3 regions of the Sulfuriferula nivalis genome follow, and region 3 is predicted to be linked to each of the others. Evidence: predicted binding sites of a transcription regulator. Region 3 holds the regulator's gene; each other region holds the start of a gene.
The links. The regulator sigma-54, encoded in region 3, starts transcription at its own class of promoters, with help from an activator protein. The targets are predictions, from matches to a motif close to TGGCACNNTTCCTGCT.

Region 1 (6,420 bases), 160 kb from region 3:
CAGGATTTCATTGCGTTGGATTGTCCGGTACCGCCTAGCACTATGCCTTTGGCAATTAGCGGCAGCACGTCGCGGCGGATGGCGAGGTTGCTGCTGTTCTGCAAATACCAGGCGCAAGCGTACTGTGCCCACACCATGAATCCGGTAGATACGCATTCGCGCGACACATCTTCGATTATCCGTATCGCATTCTTGAGACCGTAACCAGTGCCACCAAACTGTGGCGCAACCATAGCACCGAAACCGCCAATCGCGCCCAGTTTGTGCATGAATTCACGGGGGTACTCACCCTTGAGATCGATGCTTACCACCCGTGGACACAATTCGGTACGGATTAGCTCAGCCATGCCTGGTAACGATTCACCCGTTTCTGTATCCATTACTGGTTTTAACATTTCAACTTGCATGATAACTCCTTGTTTTTACATGGCTGCCGCAAGGTCAGCCATTTTCAGCTGACAGGGTCAGGCTAATGCTACCGTCACACCTACGGGGTTGCGCATAGTGTTGGCTACAGGTGACCAGCGATTGGCGTGTGCGACTAATTCTTCCAGTTCACTTTGGCTGGCATCGCCTTCCAAATACACTTTGACGCGGATATCCGTAAAGCCAAGGATTTTGCTATCAGATAAATCACCGACCCCCCAGACTGCAGTCACGTTGATATCACCTTCAAGTTCTAATTCGAGCTTGGTCAGTGAAATGCCGCGTGCAACTGCGTTGGCATGCAAGCCAACCGAGAGACAGGAACCGAGGGTTGCCAGCACGGCTTCAGATGGGTTAGGTGCGGTATCGTCGCCCAACAAGTGAGGTGGTTCATCAATGACGTGTGCTGGCAAGTTGCGTACATAGCTTAAATTGCGGAATTTACCTTCACACACCGTTTTGGATTTTAAGGTGACGACGTTCTGTGGGTTAGCTTTGCCTTTGACCGCAAGCGCTTCCAGACCTGCTTTGTCGATGGGGGTTAACACGGTATTCATTTTTAGTACGGCTGCTTCTGGCATGATTTGCTCCTTATGCGATGACAATTAATGTAAGTGGCCCATTGGACACATTGACACTATTGCAAACGCCATGCCAGCATCGAAAAATAACTATAATTGCATGATTATTAACAATAAATAAATAAAAGCTCAGTCCTTCCTTGGTTTTGTAAGCGAACAGATTGTTAACAATTTGTATAACAAGTCGTGGTCGAGCCGGGATTTAGTCTATCCCCAGGCGCTGAATACGATAATTTAGCTGACGTAAGGTCATGCCCAGCTGTTGTGCTGCGCGCGACTTATTGCCATTACTTATGGCCAGCGCCTGAATAATGCTCGCACGATCACTGGTTTGTACCGATTGATAAGTGCGTAAGCCTCCTGGTAGCGTCGTCTCAATGTCAGCAACTGGGTGCGTGGATGCTTCATTCATGGTTTCGCTGGCAATCACTGATGCAGCGTCGGCTGCACTGATTAATCGGTTTTCAGATAGTAAGGCCAGTCGTTCCAGCACGTTGCGCAATTGCCGCACATTGCCTGGCCAGCTATAAGCTGCAAGTTGCTCGAGCGCATCGGGTGCAATATTAACGTTGCGCTGATAACTTTGATTAATCTGATTCAGGTAATAGCGCACCAGATGACGTATATCTTCGGGGCGTTCCTGTAAGGTCGGCAGTCGCACCGGGATTACATTGATGCGATAAAATAAATCGAGTCGAAATTTGCCGCGACTGACTGCCTGTTGCAGATCCTGATTGGTAGCAGTCACTATGCGCACATTAATCGCAGCTTCCCGACGCGCCCCGACGCGCTGTATGGTGTTTTCCTGCAGCACCCGCAATAATTTGACCTGCATCGCCAGCGGCATATCGCCGATTTCATCGAGAAATATGGTGCCATTGTTAGCCTGCTCGAAATAGCCGGGCCGACTGCTGGTCGCGCCGGTAAAGGCGCCTTTTTCATAACCAAATAACTCGGATTCAAACAGGTTTTCCGGTATTGCACCACAATTGACCTTGATGAACGGAAAATCCCGGCGCGCACTGGAAAGGTGCAAGGCGCGCGCAAACAGCTCTTTGCCAGTGCCGGATTCACCTAATAACAGCACCGTCGCATCGGTTTGCGCAACCTGTTCGATTTGCTTTAGCGCACGCCGTAACGGCATGGATTCGCCGACGATACCGAAGGATCCCAGCGTGGATGGATTCTTGTTTAGCGCCCATTTCAACTCGCGATTTTCGGTTTCCAGTCGGGCGGTACGCTCCTGTATATAACGGTTAAGCATAATGACCTGGGCGATCAGGGTGGCGGCGATTTTTAACATCTGCAAGTCACGCGCCAGCGGTCGTGGACGGTCGCGCAAGCGGTGCACGCCGAGTACGCCGAGTACTTTGCCACCCTGCTCAATAGGCATGGCAATATAAGATACTGTTTCATGCGGTAACTGATCGCGTACTACGGTGCGAAACAGGAATTCAGGCTCGCTGTCGATATCCTGAATTATTACCATTTGTCCGGTCTGCATCACCCGTCCGGTAATGCCTTCGCCTGGTGAGAATTGACCGCGTTTAATCTCTGTTTGCGACAGTCCATAAGCGTGTGCGATGCGTAATATATCGGTCTCGGCGTCTGGCAGCACGACACGCCCACGATTTAAACCCAGTAACTCGGACAGTAAATGCAGTATTTCACGGATGACATAGTGCTGATCTGGGCTCTTGCCCATTAGCGCAGACGCTTCACGTATTACTAATAGCTCTTCATCTATCAGTGTCTCTGGCGCAGTTCGAATATTTGCAGTATCCATTTTGACCTCTCCTGTCATGAACAAATTGTTTACACAATGTAAGCAAAAATCGGGCGAGGAAAATATCAGAAAACATATGATAAGCCTGCAAGCCTTATGAAATCAGTAATTTGTCAGGTTGGCACGATTGCTGCTAATTGATACCCAGCAGATAAATTTTGTTAATCAAATGTTAAGGAGATATACGATGTCAGCTTTTGACGATCCATTTGACCCCAAGGTCAAACTTGCCAGCCAGGGCTGTAGTTGCGGCCGCCATAGTAACCAGACCGAGCATCAGCTTGACGAAGATGCCCGCATTGGTCGCGTGGTCGAAACCACCGTGATGCGCGCGTTATTTCCACATGACGAAACTCGCCGCAATTTCATCCGTGCTGTCGGTGCCAGCACGGCGTTCGCTGCTATTTCCACGCTGTTCCCAATGGCGGCAGCAAAAGCACTGGCCGCTGACCGCGCCCCGCTGGAAAAGCCTGACTTGAAAATCGGCTTCGTACCTATTACTTGCGCCACCCCTATTATCATGGCCGGTCCCATGGGATTCTATTCGCGTGAAGGACTTAACGTATCGCTGCTGAAAACGGCCGGTTGGGCTGTGGTTCGCGATAAGGTTATGAACAAGGAATATGACGCTTCGCATATGCTCTCGCCTATGCCGCTGGCAATCAGCCTTGGCCTCGGTTCACAGGCACAGCCTATCGACGTGGCTGCCATCGAGAATATCAATGGTCAAGCCATTACCATGCACGTCAAGCACAAAAACAATCTGGATCCGAAACAATGGAAGGGTCTGAAATTCGGTATCCCGTTCGATTACTCCATCCATAACTTCCTGTTGCGTTATTTCCTTGCTGAAAACGGCATAGACCCAGACAAGGATGTAGAACTGCGCATCATGGCGCCGCCTGATATGGTTGCTAATCTGCGCGCGGGCAATATTGATGGTTTCCTTGGACCTGAGCCGTTCAACCAGCGTGCCGTATATGAAGAAGTCGGCTTTATTCACACGCTGTCACGCGATATCTGGGATGGTCACCCATGCTGCGCGTTCGGTGTGTCGCATGAGTTTACCAAAGCTTATCCAAACACCTTTGCCGCACTGTTCCGTGCCATTGCCAGTGCGACCGAATATGCGCACAAGCCGGAAAACCGCGACGACATCATCAAGGCCATTGCGCCAGCTAACTACCTCAACCAGCCTATTCCGGTGTTGGAACAGGTCATGACGGGTCACTTTGCCGATGGTCTGGGCAAAGTGCGCAATGTGCCGGATCGCGTTGATTTCGACCCGTTCCCATGGCAGTCGATGGCAGTATGGATGCTGACGCAGATGAAGCGTTGGGGTTATCTGAAAGGCGATGTCAATTACAAGCAAATTGCAGAGCAGGTATTCCTCGCCACAGATGCACGCAAACGTATGAAGGAAATGGGGTTGTCGGCGCCAGCCAGCAACTACAGTAAATACACCATCATGGGCAAAGAGTTTGATCCGGCTAAGCCTGAGCAATATCTCAAATCCTTTAAGATAAGCAGGGCCTGATCATGAGCAAATCCCTGACTTTTCGTGCTTATCTGTTATCTGCGCTGATTTTTGGCGTGATGTTGATGGGCTGGTATCTGGCGACACTGCCGCAGAAAACGGTAGCAGTGTCGCAAGCTGATGCCGAATACGCTGCATTAATGGGTGGTGGTGCCGTTAAAAAGTCAGGCATGCCGACGCCGCTTGAGGTGGGACATACGTTCCGGGAAAAGCTTGCTGATCCGTTCTACGACCATGGTCCTAACGACAAGGGTATCGGCATTCAGCTTGGTTACTCGCTGACGCGCGTGCTGGCCGGATTTGCGCTTGCTGCACTGGTGGCGATACCGTTGGGGTTTGTGGTTGGGATGTCGCCTATCATGCATCGGGCGCTGGATCCCTACATCCAGATACTCAAACCGATCTCACCGCTGGCGTGGATGCCGCTGGCACTCTATACCATCAAGGACTCGTCGGCATCGGCGATCTTCGTGATCTTCATCTGCTCGTTGTGGCCTATGCTGATCAATACTGCCTACGGTGTTGCCGCAGTCAAACGTGACTGGCTGAACGTTGCCAAAACGCTGGAAGTCAGCCCGTTGCGCAAAGCTTTTCTGGTGATATTGCCAGCAGCAGCACCGACCATACTGACTGGCATGCGTATTTCCATGGGCATAGCCTGGCTAGTCATCGTGGCGGCTGAAATGCTGGTGGGTGGTACTGGTATCGGTTATTTTGTGTGGAATGAATGGAATAACCTCAGTCTCACCAACGTCATTTTCGCCGTACTCATGATAGGCATCGTCGGCATGATGCTGGACATGGTGTTCGGCTGGTTGTCGCGATTAGTGGCATATAACGATTAAGAGGCCAGATATGCAAACCGATTTTTTGAAAGTTGAAGCGTTAAGTAAGGTTTATCCGGTTAGTCGAGGAAAAACACCAGTACCGGTATTTGAAAACATCCATTTCAGCATCGCTAAGGGTGAATTCGTCTGCATAGTCGGGCACTCTGGTTGTGGCAAATCGACTATTCTTAATGTGTTGGCTGGACTCGATAGTCCCAGTGCCGGCACCGTGATTATGGATGGGCGCGAAGTGTCGGGCCCTAGTCTGGATCGTGGCGTGGTGTTTCAGGGACATGCGTTAATGCCGTGGCTGACGGTGATGAAGAATATTGAATTCGCCGTCAAGTCGCGCTGGCCAGACTGGTCCAGGGAAAAAATTCAGCAGCATAGCCAGCAATTTATTGATCTGGTGGGGTTAACAGGTTCCGAGCACAAGAAGCCATCCGAGTTGTCGGGTGGTATGAAACAGCGTGTCGGTATTGCGCGTGCATTTTCCATCCAGCCTAAAATGCTGCTGCTGGATGAGCCATTCGGCGCGCTGGATGCTTTGACTCGTGGCGTAATCCAGGATGAGTTGCTGAAAATATGCGCCGCTACTCAGCAAACTGTATTCATGATTACGCATGACGTAGACGAAGCGATCTTGCTCTCTGACAAAATTATTCTTATGACCAATGGACCTCGTGCGCGTATTGCCGAAATAGTTGTCAACACGTTGCCACGCAACCGTACTCGCAATGATATTCACAAGGATGCTCAGTATTACCGCATACGTAACCATCTGGTAGATTTCCTGGTGAGTCGTTCGCGTGAGCTAGCGCTTACATCAGACGCAGATTATGACCCGCGGAATCCACCTGAAGTCAGACCCGGTGAAATGGATGAGGATGCTGATGCAACACCGCGTCCGCTCAAGCAGGCTGCTATTCATCTTGTTAATTAATGCTATCAACTGAAAGGAACTACCATGAAACGTACCGATGTAACTGATTTGATACTGGTTGCCAAAATTGCCAAAGGGCTGAAATGGGATGACCTCGGCAAAGCAATTGGTTTAAGTAAAGAGTGGACAACGGCCGCCTTGCTTGGGCAAATGACGCTGGATGTGGAGCAGGCGACGATTATAGGCAAAATGCTGGATTTGCCAGCCGAAGCGATTGCAGCGTTGCAAGTCGTGCCTTACAAAGGTTCCTTGCCATCGGCTGTACCAACTGATCCATTGATATACCGTTTTTACGAGCTGATCAATGTGTATGGTACTTC
Region 2 (6,420 bases), 1.6 Mb from region 3:
TGGTCGCCATGGGTGATGCCAGCGTACTGATACATGGAGAAAGCGGTACTGGTAAAGAGTTGTTGGCTCAGGCTATTCATCAGGCCAGTCCACGCCGTCGTCGCCCCTTTGTAGCGATTAACTGTGCAGCGATACCTGAGCAGTTGCTGGAGTCTGAGTTGTTCGGTCATGTTAAGGGTGCATTCACCGGCGCAGTTCGGGATCATAAGGGCTTATTTCAGGCAGCAGAAGGCGGAACGCTGTTGCTGGATGAAATTGGGGATATGCCAGCATTGTTACAGGTTAAGCTTCTGCGGGTGTTGCAGGAACGACAAGTCAGGCCAGTTGGCGCTACTCAGCCTATTCCTGTTGATGTGCGCATTATTTCGGCTACACATAGAGATTTGCATGCGGAAGTTGCTGCCGGTAATTTTCGTGAAGATTTGTACTATCGATTGCATGTCGTAGCGCTGACCATACCTGCATTAGCTCAGCGGCGTGAAGACGTACCTTTATTGGCTAATCATTTTGCCCATACCCTGGCAGATAAATATCATAAAACGATTAATGGCTATGCACCCGAAGCGATGGCGCTGCTGGTTAATGCAGCTTGGCCGGGTAATGTACGTCAGTTGATGAATGTTGTAGAGCAGTGCGTAGTGTTATCTACGACGCCGTTAATTACCACAGCACTCGTACTTGATGCCTTGCATAAGACTGAAGATCAATTAACCTCATTTGAAGATGCGCGTAAACAGTTTGAACGTACTTATCTGGTTTGTGTATTAAAAATTGCCGGAGGTAATGTCACTCAGGCAGCTAAATTAGCGCAGCGTAATCGTACTGAATTTTATAAGTTGCTGCAGCGGCATAATTTAGACCCATCAGTGTTCAAATAATTGATTAATAAGGATTGTCGTTAATTGGCGACAAGGCCTATTCTATTGTTTTCAATGAGTTAGCTGTATTCCTTGACGAGCCGTGGATTATTGGCGACAAATTATACGTTTTTTAATATAAAATAATACATAACATATTGTTTTATAATAATATTATTTAGTGGCATGGATTGTGCTGATATGTTGGTAGCGTAGTGAATTAACTACTTTCAACATAGGAGCATCATCATGACTAAATTTCAGAAAATGATAGCGATCGGTAGCGTGTTAGTGACTGCCGGTGCATCTAACGTATTTGCGGCGGCCGGATCGAATGCTGATAGCATCGCGCAATATGACACCAACCACGATCACAAAATCAGTGTGCAAGAAGCTATGGTTAGAGGGATGCCGATTAAAGCCTTTGAAGCAGCTGACGTCAACCATGATGCTTATCTAAGTGCCTCGGAGTTGAGAGGGGCGCTCGCGGCTCAACATAAAATGCAATTCGCAATAAATGACGATGCTGTTACCCTGAAAGTGAAATCTGCATTATTGCAGAACGCTTTGGTCAGAGACTTGAATGTTCAAGTTATGACTGAAAACGGTGTTGTGAAACTTACTGGGTTTGTAACTCATCATGATGAGTTTGCTACTGCACAAATCATGACCGCAGGCCAAATTGCGGCCAATGTTGTCGGTGTTGAGCGTGTTATTAATAATCTGGAAATAACAGGTTAAATATGGCATGGATGATTATCTAGCTATGTATACGCCTACACGTTTGTTATATCCCATTCTGGTGTTGGCCGGTATTCTGGTCACTGTGTTGAGTTTATATAGCATATCGACATCAGCTGGTGAGCTGATATCTAGCCATGTTAACGAAACACTCATGGATAAGCCTGTTCAGTCACAGTCATATACTGGACAGGATATACCGTATGGTGAGGCAAGCAATGAACAACGTAAGAAAATGCTGGCTACACAACATATAGAGAAATCACGCAAATGTGATGGTTGTAATGTGAGTTCAAACCAGACCGCTCATGACAGCATTTGGCACTGAATTCCTCTGTTTAGCAGTTTGTTGATTGTGATAGACTCAACCGATTGCTAATCTACAGGGAAGTGTTATGCGTCTCCTCCATACTATGTTGCGCACTGGTAACCTTGATCGTGCTATAACTTTTTATACCAATATTCTTGGTATGAAGCTGCTGCGTCGTAATGATTATCCGGAAGGGAAATTCACTTTGGCTTTTGTCGGCTATGGTGATGAAATTGATCATACGGTGATAGAGCTGACTTATAACTGGGGTGTAGACAGCTATGAGTTGGGAAGCGCTTTTGGGCATCTTGCAATCGAGGTGGATGATGCTTACGCTGCCTGCGAGGAAATTAAACGGCATGGCGGCACCGTCACCCGCGAAGCTGGGCCGATGAAGCATGGCACTACTGTGATCGCATTTGTTGCAGATCCTGATGGTTATAAAATCGAATTAATCCAGAAAAAGACGAGGGCGTAGATAAGCAGATGTCATTGTCCGCTGTTAACCTCGTGTTCCATATAGGTAACGACTGGTTTCAACCTCCGGTGCTGGTTCTGGTTTGACTTTAGCTGGTTCAAAAAACGGCTTCTTAACTACACTGGGTTTTTTCCCTAACCAGCCAAATTGACCCGCTATCTGTAAAGAATAAAGTATCAGATCTTCATCGTCAGATTCATCGGCAAGTTGTAGCATTTGTTTTGCATAATCCCTGTCGACCATAAATTGTCGAATATCCATTTTGATATTCAGTTGCCGTTTCAGTTGGAGTTTAAGACGAGTTATTAATTGCAATTGTACAAAGTCTGCATCCATTGGCGAGCCTCTTAGGTTTTATTGGTTACTATGATCACAGCAAAAACCATACCACTATATAATAATTTTATTATATAGCGATTTTTTGAATTTTATATAAACAATCAATTAGTTATAATTATTTTTTGTGTGTTCATGCAAAGTCAAACATTATAGAAATGTCATAAAACAGAGCAAACTTATCTAGTAAGCCCTGATTTCGTGCCTAATTGTCAGGTTCGATGCCGCTTATGGCGCAATGCGATATGCCATAAACGGCTTGTCCTTATTCTAGTCGTTCACCATGCAAGCTGACATCAAGACCATCTTCTTCCTGGCTCTCTGTTACCCGCAAGCCGATGACTGCATCAACTATTTTCAAGATGAGATAGGTAATCGCTGCATCATAAACAATGGTTACGCCAACGCCTGTTGCCTGGATGAATAATTGATCCGTATTGCCCTCGAGTACGCCAGCAGTACCGCCTATTGCTTTGACAGCAAATATACCAGTCAATAACGCACCCAAAATGCCGCCGATGGCATGTACACCAAATACGTCCAGCGAGTCGTCATAACCCATCATGCGCTTTAGATACACAGCACCCCAATAACATGTGATACCAGCAGCCAGTCCAATAAACAGCGCACCTGAAGGACCGACAAAACCAGAAGCGGGGGTAATGGCAACCAGACCCGAGACGGCACCTGAACAAATTCCTAACAGACTTGGCTTGCCTCTGCCCATCCATTCAATAAACATCCAGCTTAATGCGGCACTTGCTGTAGCAATCTGAGTCACTGCCATCGCCATGCCAGCGCGATCACTGGCAGCACCTGCCGAACCCGCATTGAAACCAAACCAGCCCACCCATAATAGGGATGCACCTATCATAGCCAACGCCAGATTATGCGGTGGCATAGGCTCAGTACCATAACCAACCCGTTTGCCTATGACTAATGCAGCCACCAGCCCTGCGACACCAGCATTAGTGTGAACTACCGTACCACCCGCATAATCGAGCACGCCATCAGCACCCAGCCAGCCACCTGGACCCCAGACCATATGGGCAATCGGGGCATAGACAGCAAGTAACCATGCAGTGATGAATACGATAAGCGCAGAAAATTTCATGCGGTCAGCAAATGCACCCACTATCAGTGCCGGCGTGATGATGGCAAACGTCATCTGGAACGTCATATAGGTACTCTCGGGTATAGTAGGAGCCAAGGGATTTGCATTGTCCAGGCCCATGCCAATCAGGAACATTCTACTCATGCCACCAATAAAACTATTGCCCGCTGTAAATGCCATGCTATAACCAAACATCATCCATAGCACTGTAACCAGGCAAGTGATAGCAAATACCTGCATTAACGTAGCCAGCGCATTCTTCTTGCGCACCATACCACCGTAGAACAACGCCAGACCAGGAATAGTCATCATCAATACCAAAGCGGTTGAGGTCAACATCCATGCATTGTCACCAGCATTAATAAATGCAGCAGGGTTTGGTGCTGTTGCTGCATCTGCTGCCGGTGTGGCTGGTGGGGTTTCGGCTGTGTTAGCTGATGTGGCCGCTGCTGGGTCAGTTGGTATGGTGACATCGTCAGCCATGCTCATGCCAGAGAAACTCAAGAGACATAACAAGCCTAGTGAGATAAACCATTTCTTCATATTGATTTTCATGTACATACCTTCTGGTTGGAGTTGCTAATACGAATGCGTATGATTTTTTCAGGGTGAATATAGAAACTGTGCCATTGTCGAACTTAACTGCTGATACATAGGTGCTGATTGTTGTTTAGGTTTTGCAGTGGGTGGTAAGCAATACTCATGCCAATGGTATAGGCAATGTAAGTGTTGGATAGGGTTGATTTTTTAGGATTGTGAGCTGATAAACAATATGCAAGCGGTGCAAGTGGCGCGCCAAAACTGTGCGATATGGCGGCTTCCATCGGCATAGATACCGTAAAAGTTAATATTTTGGTGATTTTTTATGCGCGAAATTAGCGTGCAGCATCCATGTTTGAGCTGGCTTACTGCATGCTTTAATGTGATAGCATACAAGCATGTTCTGACTAAATGGTTTTGTTCATGTTTGAATATATAGACAGTCTTTCCGCGCTAAATACTAACTCCCCATTGCTGGAAAAGCTGCAAAAAATCCATGCCATGTTGCAGGTGCGCTTTGATTCAATTAGTCGTATTGCGGTAGCCTTATACGATCCAAAAACTGACCTGCTTAAGACATATCTACACAGTAGTGGTGAAGATAAACCACTTAATCATTATCAGGCGCTATTGCATGAAACCCCGTCTTTGATGGATATAGTCACAACAGGGAAGCCTCGCGTGGTGAATGATTTGTCTATCTTTGCCGAGGGTGAGCGTGAACATACCAGGCGAATTGCTGCTCAAGGCTACGGCTCCAGCTATACCTTGCCGATGTACATGAATGGATCTTTATTCGGCTTTGTCTTTTTCGACTCTTACCAGAAAAATGTTCTGAATGAAGAAGCGCTGCATTTTCTGGATGTGATCGGACACTTGGTTTCTCTGCTGGTTATGAATGAAATCGCTGCTGTCAGGACGCTAGTTTCTACCGTTCAGGCGGCACGAGATATGGCGAATTTGCGCGATCAGGAAACTGGTGCGCATATTGATCGCATGTCCCATTTTTCTCGGATAATTGCCCGGGAACTGGCACCAACATATGGATTTAATGATGAGTTCATCGAGCACGTATTCCTGTTTTCTCCGCTGCACGATATCGGCAAAATTGGTATTCCAGACAGTATTTTGCTAAAAACAGGCATTCTGACTGACGCAGAGTTTGAAATCATGAAATCGCATACGCTTAAGGGTAGAGAAATAGTTGATACTATCCTCAAAGGGTTTGCGCTGGATGGGTTTGAGCATATTGATATGCTCAGGAATATTGCTGAATTCCACCATGAAACGCTGGATGGTAAGGGTTATCCGCATGGATTAAGAGGGGACGCAATCCCCATAGAAGCTCGAATTATTGCTGTAGCCGATGTGTTCGACGCATTGACAAGTCGCAGGCCTTATAAGCCAGCCTGGAGTAATGAACAGGCTTTTCAGAATTTACTTTCCCTGGCAGACATCAAACTCGATCGACAGTGTATCGAAGCGTTGCTGAATAATCGTGCTGAAGTTGAGGTGATACAGGAAAAATTCAAAGAAGATGTGTTTGCATGAAGTCCAGTACGAGGTAACTGATAATGATTCTGTAGTTTGCAATGTTATAATTAACCCTGATCTTGATAAGATCAGATGATTGAATTTTATCTTATCAATCAGATAAATTTACATACCCAGGAGAACCTATGACTGTTGACTATGATGTGTTGCTTGATGCCACGTTGCAAGACTGCCCTTTGCCAACCATACAAACAAAAGATGCATTAGATTTGATGTCATCAGGACAAATCTTGAAAGTTATTACCAGTAAAGAAGGCTCTGTGAGAAATATTAGAACGTTTGTCGCTAATAATCACTGTGAGTTATTAAGCGAGTTTAATGCGAACGAAGGCTACATTTTCATGATAAAGAAGTTGTAAACCAATGATATCGGGGCTGATTTAAAGTCCCGAATTTGTTTCAAGTAATTTCCCCACCCAATCTTCGTTGCTGATTATTCAGCCTGCAATAGTCAGCTAGTTTCGATAATCGATCTATCTGGTTCATTACA
Region 3 (6,420 bases):
ATGGCGATTTGGGCATGATTACTCACGAGGATGTGTGTATCGTCTTGTCGAATTCGGGCGAAAGTGCAGAATTGGTGAGTATCATGCCGCTGATTAAACGCCGTGGTGCGCGTTTGATTGCGATGACCGGTAATCCGAGCTCCACTCTGGCACGTGAGTCTGATGTGCATCTGGACGCCAGTGTCGCGCAGGAGGCGTGTCCGCTTAATCTGGCGCCAACTGCCAGTACCACTGCAGTGCTGGCGCTGGGTGATGCGCTGGCAATTGCGTTGCTGGAAGCGCGAGGCTTTGGTTCTGAGGATTTTGCCCGTACGCATCCAGGCGGCTCGTTAGGGCGGCGTTTGCTGGTTCATGTACGTGACATTATGCATCAGGGGGATGAGCTGCCTACGGTAACTGCAGATGCGCTGTTGCCAGCAGCATTGCTGGAGATGACCAGCAAAGGTCTGGGCATGACAGCGGTGGTTGATGCGGCGGGGCAAGTGTCGGGAATTGTGACCGATGGCGATTTGCGTCGCGTGCTGGCTAGAAATATCGATGTGCGTACTGCTGTGGTACGTGAAGTGATGTCGGTCAATCCGCGTTGCATCGAATCTAGTCAGTTGGCCGTGGTGGCAGTAGAGCAGATGCAACAGCATAATATCAACGGTTTGCTCGTGATTGATGAGACGGGTAAATTAGTCGGGGCATTAAATATGCTGGATTTATTACGGGCGGGAGTGGTGTAAATGAACCCTATCTATCAACGAGCTCGACCTATACGTTTAGCGATATTTGATGTCGATGGCGTCATGACTGATGGCAGTCTGTTTTTTGCTGATGATGGTAAAGAATTCAAAGCGTTTAATTCGCTGGATGGGCATGGATTGAAAATGCTCAAACAGACGGGTGTAGAAACAGCCATTATTACTGCGCGTAATTCTGGTGTTGTCTCTCACCGTGCAAAAAATCTGGGTATACACCACGTATATCAGGGTGTCGAGAATAAGCTCGACGCCTATCAGCATTTGCTGGAGAAGCTGGCGTTGGCACCTGAACAAACTGCGTATATGGGCGATGATGTGATAGATCTGCCAATTTTGATACGTTGCGGTTTGGCAATCAGCGTGCCCGCAGCACCACCTGAAGTGCAGCGTTATGCGCACATGGTGACGCGGCGTGAAGGTGGGCATGGTGCGGTGCGTGAGGCATGTGAGTTTATTATGCGTGCACAGAATACTTATGCGGACTTGCTGGCGATTTATTTGAAATGAACAATCGTCCGCTCTATTGGTTCCCTTTGGGGATACTGGCAGTGATTGCAGGGCTGACGTTTTGGTTGCAGTTCGTGGTGCAATCGCCGCGTGCCAATATCTTTTCCAAAGACAGGCACATAGCGGATTATATTATCGAGCAGTTTTCCGTATCGCGCACTAATCTGGCTGGTCAACTGATTTACACCTTGCACGCCGACCATGCCGAGCATTTTCTGGATGATGATACTACTACCTTACTTAAACCCCATTTGATTGCGCATGATGATCATCAAGGCAGCGCTGATGTCCGAGCGAAACAGGGATTCGTGACCGCCAAAGGTAAGGAAGTGGATTTTATCGGTAATGTCGTGCTGGTACGAGATGCGCATGATGAGCAGGGGCCGTTGACACTGACGACCGAATATTTAGTAGCTATACCCGATGCAAGGGTGGTGCGCACCAATAAATTAGTCCACGTGGTGGGTAAATCCATACAAATGACTGCAGGCGGGTTAGAATTGGACAATCAAACTCGTATTTTGCGACTAACCAACAAAGTAAAAGCTCGTTATGAACCTATTAAGTAAATTTCCAGTTGCCCTCGTTTGCCTGTTATTGGCGCATACCGCAAACGCGGAATTGGCGGATAGAACTAAGCCTGTCAATTTGGAAGCGGATAGCGTGACTGTCGATGATATTCATAAAACCAGCGTGTATGTCGGTAGCGTGGTATTGATACAGGGCACAATGTTGCTACGTGCGGACAGAATTGAAGTGAGCGAGAATGGCGAAGGCTTTAATAAGGCGGTGGCATACGGTAACCCGGTTTATTTCCGTCAGAAGCGCGATAAGGTCGATGAGTATGTCGAAGGTTATGCCAGTCGCATTGACATGGATAGCAAATCGAATATGGTGTATTTGACTGGTAATGCGCGGCTGAAAAAAGGTGAAGACGAGTTGCGTGGTCATACGATGACTTATAACACCACCAGTGAAGTGTTCGAAGCTAGGAACGACCCAACAGCAGCTAAAGATCCAAATGCCCCAGCCAGTCGAGTGCGTGCAGTTATCCGACCCAAAGTTAAGACTGAAACGCCAGCCGTCGCGCAACCACCATTGCCATTAAGGTCTACACCAGCGCCAACATTGGTGAAGCCATGAGCGAACTCAGCATCAACCATCTTAAAAAAAGCTACAAGTCACGGGTAGTGGTGAAGGACGTGTCACTCACTGTGCGTAGTGGAGAGGTGGTGGGTTTGTTGGGCCCGAATGGCGCGGGTAAGACGACGTGCTTTTACATGATAGTGGGCCTGGTTAAAATTGATGGCGGCTCGATCACATTGGATGGCGCGGATGTGGGAGTGATGCCTATTCATCGCAGGGCTGGTTTGGGTTTGAGTTATTTGCCTCAAGAGGCGTCGATTTTCCGCAAGATGACTGTGGAACAAAATATCCGTGCAATTCTGGAATTGAAACATTACAGTGATGAAGAGATCTCGCAACATTTAGAAAGTTTACTGGCTGATTTGCATGTTGAGCATCTGCGTGATGCCTCTGCGATGAGCTTGTCTGGCGGTGAACGCAGGCGCGTGGAAATTGCGCGTGCGCTGGCAATGAATCCACGTTTTGTACTATTGGATGAGCCTTTTGCGGGGATAGATCCAATTGCGGTGATAGATATCCAGAAGTTGATACGGTTTTTGACGGAGCGTGGCATAGGTATACTGATTACTGATCACAATGTGCGTGAAACCTTGGGTATTTGTGATCGTGCGTATATTATTAATGACGGTACAGTGTTGGCTGCTGGTAATCCTGATGAAATCATCCATAATGAAAGTGTGCGCCGGGTCTATCTGGGCGAGCATTTCAGGCTTTAATTATGAAACAAGGTTTACAACTTAAATTCTCACAGAATCTGACGCTGACGCCGCAGCTGCAGCAGTCTATACGCTTGTTACAGCTGTCGACTCTGGAGCTTAATCAAGAGCTGGAGCTGATGGTGCAGGAGAATCCACTGCTGGAGCGAGTGGACAGTATTGATGATGGTACGCCTCATACGGCGGAGTTTGAGACCACATCAGCAACGCAAGAAAGCGCAAGTGAACAACCTGTTGAAGCGGCGCCACGCGAACTCAATGATTTAGACTGGGATGAAACGCCAAACTATGGTTCGGGTGATGATCTGGATGAGGATTTTGAACCACAGGCTACTGCGCAAGATGAGCCGCCGTTGCGTGACCATTTGTTATGGCAGCTAAATCTGACTCAGTTATCCGAACGCGATAAGCGTTTGGTGGCGTTGTTGATAGACGATTTGAATGAAGCTGGTTATTTAACCCAGACACTGGATGAAATACTGGCGATGCTGCCAGAAGAGCTGGACGTAGATTTAGAAGATTTGCAAATTGCACTCAAACAATTGCAGAACCTCGAGCCTACCGGTGTGGGTGCGCGCGATTTAGCTGAGTGTCTGCTCTTGCAATTACGTGCTTTGCCAGTCGATACGCCGCATTTAGATTTGGCGCAAAAAATCGCAACGCATGAATTGGCCGCGTTGGGCGCGCATGATTATGCAGGTCTAAAGCGCAAGCTGCACTGCGATGATGTGGCATTGGGCGCGGCGCAAAGTCTGATCCAGCAATTGAATCCCCGTCCTGGTGAAGCATTTGGCACGTCGGATACGCGTTATATTATCCCTGATGTGATAGTGAAAAAAGTTAAGGGGCGCTGGGTAGCCAGTTTGAATTCCGAAGCGATGCCCAAGCTGCGTGTTAATCAAATGTATGCTGATATTTTGTCGCGGAACCGGGATGCAAATCATCAGCATCTGTCTGGGCAGCTGCAAGAGGCTAAGTGGCTGATTAAGAACATTATGCAGCGTTTTGATACCATATTGCGGGTAACGCAGTGTATTGTTGACAGGCAAAAGCATTTTTTTGAACATGGTGAAGTTGCCATGCGCCCCTTGGTATTGCGTGAAATTGCTGATATTGTTGAATTGCACGAATCGACTGTGTCGCGAGTCACTACGCAGAAATTCATGATGACACCTCGAGGTATCTTTGAATTAAAATACTTTTTCGGTAGCCATGTGAGCACAGATGCAGGTGGTGCTTGCTCAGCGACGGCAATTCGTGCGTTAATTAAGCAACTGATTAGCGCGGAAAATACTAAGAAGCCTTTATCCGACGGGAAGATAGCGGAGATGCTCGTTCAACAAGGCATTAATGTCGCACGACGGACTATCGCCAAGTATCGGGAATCTTTGCAAATCCCTCCCGCCAACCAGCGCAAAGCGCTATAACCAGCAAGTGAAAGGGAATATCATGAACCTCAAAATTACCGGTCATCATCTGGAAATTACCCCAGCAATTCGTGAATATGTAACTACCAAAATGGAGCGTATCAAACGCCACTTTGATCACGTAATTGATATCAGCGTTATTATGACCGTAGAGAAGCTGAAACACAGTGTTGAGGCGAATGTGCATATGAGCGGGAAAGATATTTTTGTCCAGGCAGAAGACGCAGATATGTACGCAGCGATTGATGCTTTGGCAGATAAACTGGATCGCCAAGTTGTTAAACATAAAGAAAAACACAGTTCTACACATCAAACCAATGGTGGTATTAAACATCAAGTCTTGGTTGAAGAAGAGTAATTCACTCATTCCATGAATCAGTTAGCATCCTTACTTTCCGTTACCCGCATCCTGCTGGATGTGGAGGCGGAGAGTAAAAAACAGTTATTTGAGCAGGTCGGACAGTTGTTACATGCAGAATCATGTATTTCTGAAAAGACTGTGCTGGATAGTTTGTTAGCAAGAGAAAAACTCGGTTCTACCGGTCTGGGGCTAGGCGTTGCCATGCCTCATGGTCGTATCAAAGGACTTAAATCTGCTTCAGGCGTATTCGTCAGATTACGCAATCCCATAGAATTCGATGCCCCTGATCACCTGCCAGTGCGTTTGTTATTCATTTTGTTCGTGCCAGCACAGGCGACTGATTTACATTTGGAAATATTAAGCGAACTGGCACAGTTTTTTAGCAGTAAAACAGTGCGCGATGCGTTGTGTCTCAGTGAAAGTGCTGAAGATGCACTGGCTATTATTAGAAACTGGACACCATGATTAATACCATCCCTGTTAGCAAAATGTTTGCGGATCTTGTCGTGCCCTTGGATTTAACCTGGGTAGCAGGGGAGGAGGGTGGTGATAAGCAGCTTATCGGTGATACCGTACAAAAACCTTCTTTGGCCTTGGTGGGCCATTTGAATTTTGTACATCCGAACCGTGTTCAGGTATTGGGCTGCGCCGAGATGGATTATCTGCGACAGCTGGGAGATGCCGAGTTAGCACAGGCAATCGACAACTTATTCGCCACTGAGCTGGCTGTAGTCATTATTGCGAATGGCGAGAGTGTGCCAGCGCCCTTGTTAGTTGCCGCCCGACGTACTCATACACCTTTGTTCACTTCACCACAGGCCAGCCCTGAGCTTATGGCGGTGTTGTCGCATTATTTGACTCATGCCTTGGCTGACTCGATTAATGTGCATGGTGTTATGCTGGAAGTTGATGGTATCGGTGTAATGTTGACTGGCAATTCTGCTGCAGGGAAAAGTGAATTGGCCTTGGAACTCATTACACGTGGTCACCGGCTGGTTGCCGATGATGTGGTGGATTTGTATAAGGTAGCGCCAGCGATATTGGAAGCGCAATGTCCGCCCATGCTGCAGGACTTTCTTGAAGTGCGTGGCCTGGGTGTGTTGAATATTCGTACCCTGTTTGGCGAACCCGCAGTGAAGTTCAAGAAAAATCTGAAGCTGATTGTGAATCTGCAAGATCAGACAGGAATGCCTCAGGAAAGAATTTCACGTCTGGATATGGAGGCGACAGCGGAAACGATATTAGGCGTAGAAATTAGTAAAGTATATATTCCAGTTGCAGCAGGACGTAACTTGGCAGTATTGGTTGAAGTGGCCACTCGTAATTATATTTTGCGCGCGCGCGGGATAAACAGTGCGGAAGACTTCATAGCACGGCAACAGCGTTTTTTGCAGGCGAACCAATGAGCCCGTCGTATGCTGGCGAAATGCAGCTGGTGCTGATTAGTGGCTTGTCTGGCTCAGGGAAAAGTATTGCACTGAACGTGCTGGAGGATGCCGGGTATTATTGCATAGATA

Region 1: the regulator sigma-54 is predicted to act here: its motif matches at 2,913-2,928, upstream of SFSGTM_RS14335 (CmpA/NrtA family ABC transporter substrate-binding protein).
Region 2: the regulator sigma-54 is predicted to act here: its motif matches at 4,450-4,465, upstream of SFSGTM_RS07015 (ammonium transporter).

The regions. Positions count from the first base shown of each region.
Region 1 covers NZ_AP021881.1:2,924,068-2,930,487, reverse strand. Annotated here, with positions in the region: gene SFSGTM_RS14350 (acyl-CoA dehydrogenase family protein) at 1-407, opposite strand, end outside; gene SFSGTM_RS14345 (OsmC family protein) at 465-1,007, opposite strand; gene SFSGTM_RS14340 (sigma-54 interaction domain-containing protein) at 1,210-2,793, opposite strand; gene SFSGTM_RS14335 (CmpA/NrtA family ABC transporter substrate-binding protein) at 2,981-4,330, shown strand; gene ntrB (nitrate ABC transporter permease) at 4,333-5,175, shown strand; gene SFSGTM_RS14325 (ABC transporter ATP-binding protein) at 5,186-6,100, shown strand; gene cynS (cyanase) at 6,125-6,420, shown strand, end outside.
Region 2 covers NZ_AP021881.1:1,351,633-1,358,052, forward strand. Annotated here, with positions in the region: gene SFSGTM_RS06990 (sigma 54-interacting transcriptional regulator) at 1-878, shown strand, start outside; gene SFSGTM_RS06995 (BON domain-containing protein) at 1,107-1,598, shown strand; gene SFSGTM_RS07000 (hypothetical protein) at 1,606-1,926, shown strand; gene gloA (lactoylglutathione lyase) at 1,994-2,386, shown strand; gene SFSGTM_RS07010 (hypothetical protein) at 2,411-2,722, opposite strand; gene SFSGTM_RS07015 (ammonium transporter) at 2,988-4,391, opposite strand; gene SFSGTM_RS07020 (HD domain-containing phosphohydrolase) at 4,800-5,927, shown strand; gene SFSGTM_RS07025 (sulfurtransferase TusA family protein) at 6,056-6,289, shown strand.
Region 3 covers NZ_AP021881.1:3,085,178-3,091,597, reverse strand. Annotated here, with positions in the region: gene SFSGTM_RS15235 (KpsF/GutQ family sugar-phosphate isomerase) at 1-728, shown strand, start outside; gene SFSGTM_RS15230 (KdsC family phosphatase) at 729-1,253, shown strand; gene lptC (LPS export ABC transporter periplasmic protein LptC) at 1,250-1,822, shown strand; gene lptA (lipopolysaccharide transport periplasmic protein LptA) at 1,806-2,396, shown strand; gene lptB (LPS export ABC transporter ATP-binding protein) at 2,393-3,115, shown strand; gene SFSGTM_RS15210 (RNA polymerase factor sigma-54) at 3,118-4,542, shown strand; gene hpf (ribosome hibernation-promoting factor, HPF/YfiA family) at 4,565-4,900, shown strand; gene ptsN (PTS IIA-like nitrogen regulatory protein PtsN) at 4,913-5,368, shown strand; gene hprK (HPr(Ser) kinase/phosphatase) at 5,365-6,309, shown strand; gene rapZ (RNase adapter RapZ) at 6,330-6,420, shown strand, end outside.